Regions from separate parts of the Rothia sp. HMSC065B04 genome, predicted to be linked through region 1. Evidence: predicted binding sites of a transcription regulator. Region 1 holds the regulator's gene; the other holds the start of a gene.
What was found. Region 1 encodes LexA, which represses DNA repair genes until DNA is damaged. Its sites were predicted from a motif close to TCGAACANNTGTTCGA; they were not measured.
Positions count from the first base shown of each region.

Region 2: uvrA (excinuclease ABC subunit UvrA) is a predicted target of LexA. The motif match lies at 1,285-1,300, and genes of this name have one in related genera.

Region 1 is NZ_KV808408.1:82,128-85,651, forward strand. It holds gene HMPREF2845_RS03770 (ATP-dependent DNA helicase) at 1-1,802, shown strand, start outside; gene lexA (transcriptional repressor LexA) at 1,969-2,643, opposite strand; gene HMPREF2845_RS09105 (LysM peptidoglycan-binding domain-containing protein) at 3,493-3,524, shown strand, end outside.
Region 2 is NZ_KV808408.1:307,245-310,768, reverse strand. It holds gene uvrA (excinuclease ABC subunit UvrA) at 1-1,262, opposite strand, end outside; gene HMPREF2845_RS04610 (MBL fold metallo-hydrolase) at 1,389-2,162, opposite strand; gene HMPREF2845_RS04605 (formate--tetrahydrofolate ligase) at 3,468-3,524, opposite strand, start outside.

The DNA of each region.
Region 1 (3,524 bases):
ACCTGGTTCCTGCCCTGGCGAGGGTGGGGGAGTCGGACCAGCCGATTGTCGTTGCGACGGCGACCCTTGCCCTGCAGGCGCAGATCGTGAACCGCGATATTCCGCGTCTTCTACAAGCGCTGGAGCCGCGCCCGGAATCGCAGGCGCAGGTGGCTCTGCTCAAGGGCCGCAATAACTACCTCTGCGTGCACAAGCTGGAGGGCGGCTACCCGGAAGACGAGCCGGATGCTCTCTTTGACATGCCTTCTTCGACCTCCCGCGTGGGTGAGGAAGTGGTGCGCCTGCGCGAGTGGGCCGACCGCACGGAGACCGGCGACCGTGACGAGCTGAAGCCCGGCGTCTCTGACCGCGCCTGGGCTCAGGTATCGGTCAGTGCCGCCGAGTGTCTGGGCCGCCGCTGCCCGCTGGTGGAAGAGTGCTTTAGCGAGATGGCGCGTGGCCGTGCCGCTGAGGCTGACATTGTCATCACGAACCACGCCCTGCTGGCGATTAACGCTTTCGAGGGCATGAAGGTTCTGCCCGAACATGAGACGGTCATTATTGATGAGGCTCATGAGCTGGTGGACCGCGTGACCGGTGCCGTGTCTGGTTCTTTGACGGTTGCGATGGTTCGCCGTGCGGCGCGTAGCGTGAAGAAGCATTCAAAGGCTGATTCCGGCGCACTGGAAATGGCTGCCGGCACCCTGGAGACCGCGTTCGAGGGTCTTGCCGAGGGCCTGCTGAAAGGCCTGGACGGTCGCCTTTTGACCGCTATTTCTGCGGTCAATGATGCCGCCCGCACCGCCCTGTCCGATACCAAACCAGACGGGCAGGACGTTGACGCCGGCCTGCAGATGGCGCGCTCGCGTGTCTCTGAGGTACACGACATGAGTAGCCGCATTCTGGAGGCTTCGGGCGAGCAGGACGTTCTGTGGATTTCTCGTCAGGGTGGTTGGGAGAACGGCCGCTACGTGGCTGCTTCCGATACCGACCCGGCGACCCTGAACATCGCCCCCTTGAGCGTCGGTTTGCAGCTACGTGACGGTCTGTTCGCTGACCGCACCGTGATTCTGACGAGTGCGACCCTGACGGTGGGTGACTCTTTTGACGTTGCCGCCGGTGCCCTGGGACTGCAGGGCGAGGGCGCGCCGCGCTGGACGAGCATCGACGTGGGTTCGCCTTTCGACTACCGCAAGCAGGGCATCATGTACGTTGCCGGGGATTTGAAGCCTCCGGGATTCGGTGTGCACGAGGGCCAGCTGGATCGTCTGCGTGAGCTGTGCGAGGCGTCGGAGGGCGGTGCCCTGGGCCTGTTCTCCTCGAAGCGTGCCGCTGAGCGTGCCGCCGAGTACATGCGTGAGCACAGCGACCTGAACATTCTTCTGCAGGGTGAGTCTTCGCTCAAGGCTCTGGTGGAGGAGTTCAGCGAGGACGTTGACTCATGCCTGTTCGGAACGATGAGCCTGTGGCAGGGCGTGGACGTTCCCGGTGACTCTTGCCGCCTGGTGGTGATGGACCGCATCCCGTTCCCCCGCCCGGATGACCCGATTGCGCAGGCTCGTACGGAGGCGGTGAACCGTCATCGCGGTAACGGCTTTATGGCGGTTTCTGCTCACCACGCGGCGATTCGTATGGCGCAGGGCGCGGGTCGCCTGATCCGTTCGGTGTCTGACCGCGGCGTGGTGGCTGTGCTGGATTCTCGCGTGGCGACTAAACGCTACGGCGGTTTCTTGATGAAGGCGATGCCGCCGATGTGGTCGACGCAGAATAAGGCTGCGGTGACCGGCGCGTTGGCTCGTCTTTCGGCGAGTATTGAGCGTTAGCTCGGGCAAGATTCATCCCTGGCTACGCCGCCTCTTTCGCTTTGGAGATATCCGCTTCGGAAATATAGAAATCACCCCGGTGATACGTGAACATTCACGTATCACCGGGGTGATTTCTATATGGAGCTAAAAGCCTCGCGGCTATGTCTTTTAGAGGCTGTGCTGTCTAGAGACTGCGCAGCACGGATACGACCTTACCCATGACGGTTGCGCGGTCGCCCATAATCGGCTCGTAGTTGGAGTTGCGCGGCATGAGCCAGGTATGGCCGTCGACCTGACGGAACACCTTCACGGTTGCCTCGTCGTCAAGTAGCGCAGCAACAATATCGCCGTTGTCTGCGGTGTGCTGCTCGCGGACAACCACCCAGTCGCCGTCGCAGATTGCGGCGTCAATCATGGAATCACCCTTGACCTTGAGCATGAACAGCTTGCCGCTACCGACCAGCTGGCGGGGCAGAGCGAGCACATCCTCCACGGACTGCTCGGCAGTGATGGGGCCGCCCGCTGCAATTCGTCCAACCAGGGGAACGGGTACGAGGTCCTCATCGCCGACTTCGAAGTTCGGCAGCTCGGGCAGGGAAGAGGAAGCGCTACCGTGGATGCCGATGCCGTTCTCATCCAGCACCTCAATGGCACGGGGGAGCTTGGGGTCGCGGCGAATGTAGCCCATGGTCTCGAGGCGACCGAGCTGGTGAGTGACCGAGGACAGGGACGCAAGACCCACCATGTCACCAATCTGGCGCATGGACGGCGGGTAACCCTTCTGTTCAATCTCGGTGCGGATCGCGTCAAGAATCTTCTGCTGGCGCGCGGTCAGCGCCGGACGGGGTGCTGTTGCCATTTCTTTTCCTTCGGTCTGTGCCCCGAATTCTGTACTCCGGTCTCTGCAGTCTGTTTGAGACACAGTCCGGTCGGGGCACGGATGGGTGCTTCACACGTTTTCTGGTGAAGTCCTAAAAATTTTTTGGTTCTGCCGAAATGGGTCTTATCTCGTCAGGGGGTGGAGGAATTCTATCCGTGACGGAGCGATACCGGAGCGATACGCAGGCAACGAGTATGCGCCTCCGCCCTATAAAACTCAGTCAGCAGCACCTGCATTCGATACAGAATCAAACCGTAACGGGTACAGAAACCTGCTGTGAGTAGGACTCATCAGGAGCGTGTGGAACGTCTCTTGACACCAGTGTAGAACACTACACCGAAAAACTCAAACAAATATTCTAGATTTTTTCTTCGAAACTCGAAGAAATTTTTAGTACATCTCTGCTAGACTTTAGAACAAGAGTTCGTATATACTCTTGAATCTCTCCTGGAATTCAGGATTTACGGGTGAATGTTCGAAAAATATTCGAAGATTCAACCCGGAGTCTTTCGGGAGAGGAGAGTGAATGGGTGTTCGAATGTATTCGAATCCTCTGCCTCTCTCTTCGCATGATCTACCTTGGATGCTCTAGGGAGCATCTGGCGAAGAGAGAGCGCAGGGGATGGGGTTCCGGGGTCACCCAGTGCGACCCAGCGCAGCCCGGTGCATCCGACGCTCTGACCTAACTAGGGACTAGCTACCCAATAGTTATCGCCTAACAATCACCACTCCATAGTTATCACTCAACTAGGACCTCCGAGCGGGTATCGCTCGGCATTGCTAGACCCGCGGGGCAACCCCGGGGCGAGCTGAGAGAAAGGAACCACAATGACTACTGCAGCACCTATTGCTTCTCAAGG
Region 2 (3,524 bases), 230 kb from region 1:
TGTTCGTAGCGGTCGCGGGCGAAGTCCGATTCGGTTTCTTCGTGCTTGCGCTTGATGTACGCCTTCACGCCCTCGAATCCGGAGGTGTAGCGGCGTTCGCGGCCGAATCGGTTGCGGTAGGACACCTCAACCTTGTAGTCCTTGCCGTCCAGGATCGCGGCGCGGGTCTTGGCGGGCAGGTCCTTGAAGGGGGTGTCCAGGTCGAAGCCGAGTTCCTCCCCCAGGCCTGCGAGCAGGCGCAGCCAGTATTCGGTGGTTGCTTTGCCCTGTGACCAGGGGGCGATAGCGCCCTCGCCGAGGGTCAGGTCGGGGTTGGGCACGAGCAGTTCGGTGTCTACTTCCAGGCGCGAGCCGATGCCGTCACAGGCGCTACATGCGCCGAACGGCGAGTTGAAGGAGAAGGCGCGCGGCTCGATGGTGTCGATCTGCAGCGGGTGGTTGTTGGGGCAGGCAAGGTTTTCGCTGAAGGAACGGGTACGTTCGGGGTCGTCCTGCTCTCGGTCCACGAAGTCGATGAGCACGCGGCCGTCGGCGAGCTTGAGCGCGGTTTCGATGGAGTCGGTCAGGCGCTGGTGAATACCGTCCTTAATGACGATACGGTCGACGACCACCTCGATGGTGTGCTTGTACTGCTTGGCGAGCTTGGGCGGGTCGGAGAGCTGCACGGTTTCGCCGTCCACGCGGGCACGCGAGTAGCCCTGGGTGAGCAGATCCTTGAAGAGGTCGACAAACTCGCCCTTACGTGCGCTGACGACGGGCGCGAGAATCTGCAGGCGGGTGCGTTCGGGATACTCCTGCAGAATGTCCACGATCTGCTGCGGAGTCTGCTGGGTGATTTCTTCGCCGCATTCGGGGCAGTGCGGGTGGCCGATGCGCGCCCAGAGCAGACGCATGTAGTCGTAGATTTCGGTGATGGTACCGACGGTTGAGCGCGGGTTCTTGGAGGTGGACTTCTGGTCAATAGACACCGCCGGGGAGAGGCCCTCGATGAAGTCTACGTCGGGCTTGTCGACCTGTCCGAGGAACATGCGCGCGTAGGAGGACAGCGACTCAACGTAGCGGCGCTGACCTTCCGCAAAGATGGTGTCGAAGGCGAGGGAGGACTTACCGGAGCCGGAGAGGCCAGTGAAGACGACCATCGCATCACGCGGAATGGTGAGGTCTACGTTCTTGAGATTGTTTTCGCGGGCACCCTGAACCCGGATACTGGTCAGGTCGTTCGCTTTGAGTGCGGTGCTACCGTGTGCCGGGCGGGGTGTCATCGAAAATCCTTTCGTCTTATCTTCGAACTTAAATTCTACACCCTCACGCCTTTCACCAGCGGGATTATGCGGCGGGTGAAGGCATGAGGGTGCAGCACTTATATGAGGCGGACTGTCAGGCGCGGTTTACCAGCCGCGGGTTCCCCACTCTTCCAGGTGGGGGCGCTCGTCGCCGAGGGTGGTGGAGCGGCCATGGCCGGGCAGTACGATGGCGTCGTCTTCGAAGCCGCCGAAGAGCTTTTCGAGCACGTTGGAGAAGAGCTCGCCGAACTGCTGCGGGGAGTCGGTCTTGCCCACGCCGCCGGGGAAGAGGGTGTCGCCGGTGAACAGCAGGGTTGCGGGGGTGCCGTCTTCCCAGGTGGTTTCGAGGGTGTAGACGATGGATCCGGGGGTGTGGCCGGGCACGTGCAGGGCGCGGATGACGGTGTCGGAGAGGTAGAAGTCGAAGCTTTCGCCGCCGGTCAGCTCTTCTTCGACGATGTAGTCTTCCAGTTCCTTAATCTCAGCAGCGTCAGCTGCACCCGCGGAGGTCACGGCGCCGGTGAGGTGGTCGAGCTCCTTAATAGCGCGGATGTGGTCCCAGTGGCCGTGAGTAACCAGAATGCCGGTCAGACCAATAGTGCGGGGCCTGATGGAGTTGAAGTCCTCTTCCTTCTCCATGACGCGCACGCGGCGTTCTTCACCATCTGCCAGTTCGAGCTGCGGGCAGTCGTTCAGGAGCGCGTCAAGAGTGAATGCGTAGAGTTCTTCTGCATCGTCTGCAGGGTCGATGAGCACCTGCTCGCCGGTGGCGCGCATGGTGATGAGGTAGACGCTATTGTCCATCTCGGAGACACTGAACGCACGGACGGTCAGTTCGGGGTTCTCAAAGATGAGGGTGGGTTCGGGGTAAGTAGTCATAGTTCCAGTGTAGGGGTTGTGACCGCACAGTATGCGCCTATGCGGTTCGCTCCCCTATCAGCGCATTCGGCATTGAACGCACGGGATGCATGTGCCGGATGCAGATGGCACAGATATTGGAGCAAGCTCGGCTCGGAACAGGCTCTAGCCAAGAGCTTGTCTTTCTGAGGCTCCGGTGAAATCCAAAAGTTAAACAGAGAAGCGACTGCGCATCGATACACAGTCGCTTCTCATGACACCCAGGGGTATCTATCACTCACTCAAACACAAGCAACCCGAGGACTTTGGAAATCTCACGATTACTTGATGACTCAATAGTAGCGAACTTTTTAGGGGCTGTTTTACCGTCCAATTTGGTACGGAGAGCCGGATTTAGTGACCCGCGCCTCATTGTAATCATTCTGTAATAAAAACAGGTGTTTTTTAGGGTATCCATACGTACCAATTTCATTTTTTTCGAGTTTTAGCGTGACTTATTTCACCCAAAATAATTTTAGAATTTCCCTCTTTTGGCACTTCGGTGCACCTTTAACTTAAGCTCCACACTCGGCAATCCCAAAGGTTCAATACCCAGTTTTAGCCCGGTATTCTGCGGAAGTAGAGGGTTAAGGTGAAAGTATCTTCAAGTACTTGCAACTTCATGAGCAGGAAAAAATGTACTGCTCACCGTTCAAAATCTGCACAATTATTCGCGCGAGGGCAAAATCAATTGGTCTGTTTTACCCCTGTAGGTACCCCCTAAAGTAGAGGTTTTATTACAAAACAATAACATCAGCCCCACATTCAGGTTCACTGAGTGCACCCATTAAAACCCCTTTCAAAAAGCAAAATACCTAGTCAATGCCGTATTTTCACAAAATGCAAGACAGTGTGTCACTAAAAAATCAACCTCTATAGATTGTTTAATAAAACCTGACCTTCAAGCACAAATAGAGCCCAATTATTAACCAGCACGTACCAATTTCACCCTCAAAACAGGCGCCCTAGAAGCCTCAATGAAAGGTTGAAAGACCCCTCCGCCAGGGGTTTCAGGATCCTTCACTCCCCCTGGTTGCTGCCTGGTTGCAGCCTAGTTTCAGCCGGGTTGCAGCCTAGTTTCATTCTGTTTTCAAGAGCTCCGTTCCCCCGCCCTCAAGCGTTGCACACCTCGTATTCGCCCCTCATGCTTCCATGCATCTGGGGGGCAGAGCACTCCACAAAAGCACCATAGGGCACAGCAAAGGCGGCGCCCCTCCCCCGCTGTGGGGAAGGAGCGCCGCCTCCACTAGCTATAAATCAGCTGGAACAGCCGCTTTAGAACAAGCCTTAGGACAGGCCTACCATCACGCCATTCTCGTCAAAGCCGATGCGCTCAGCTGCGGG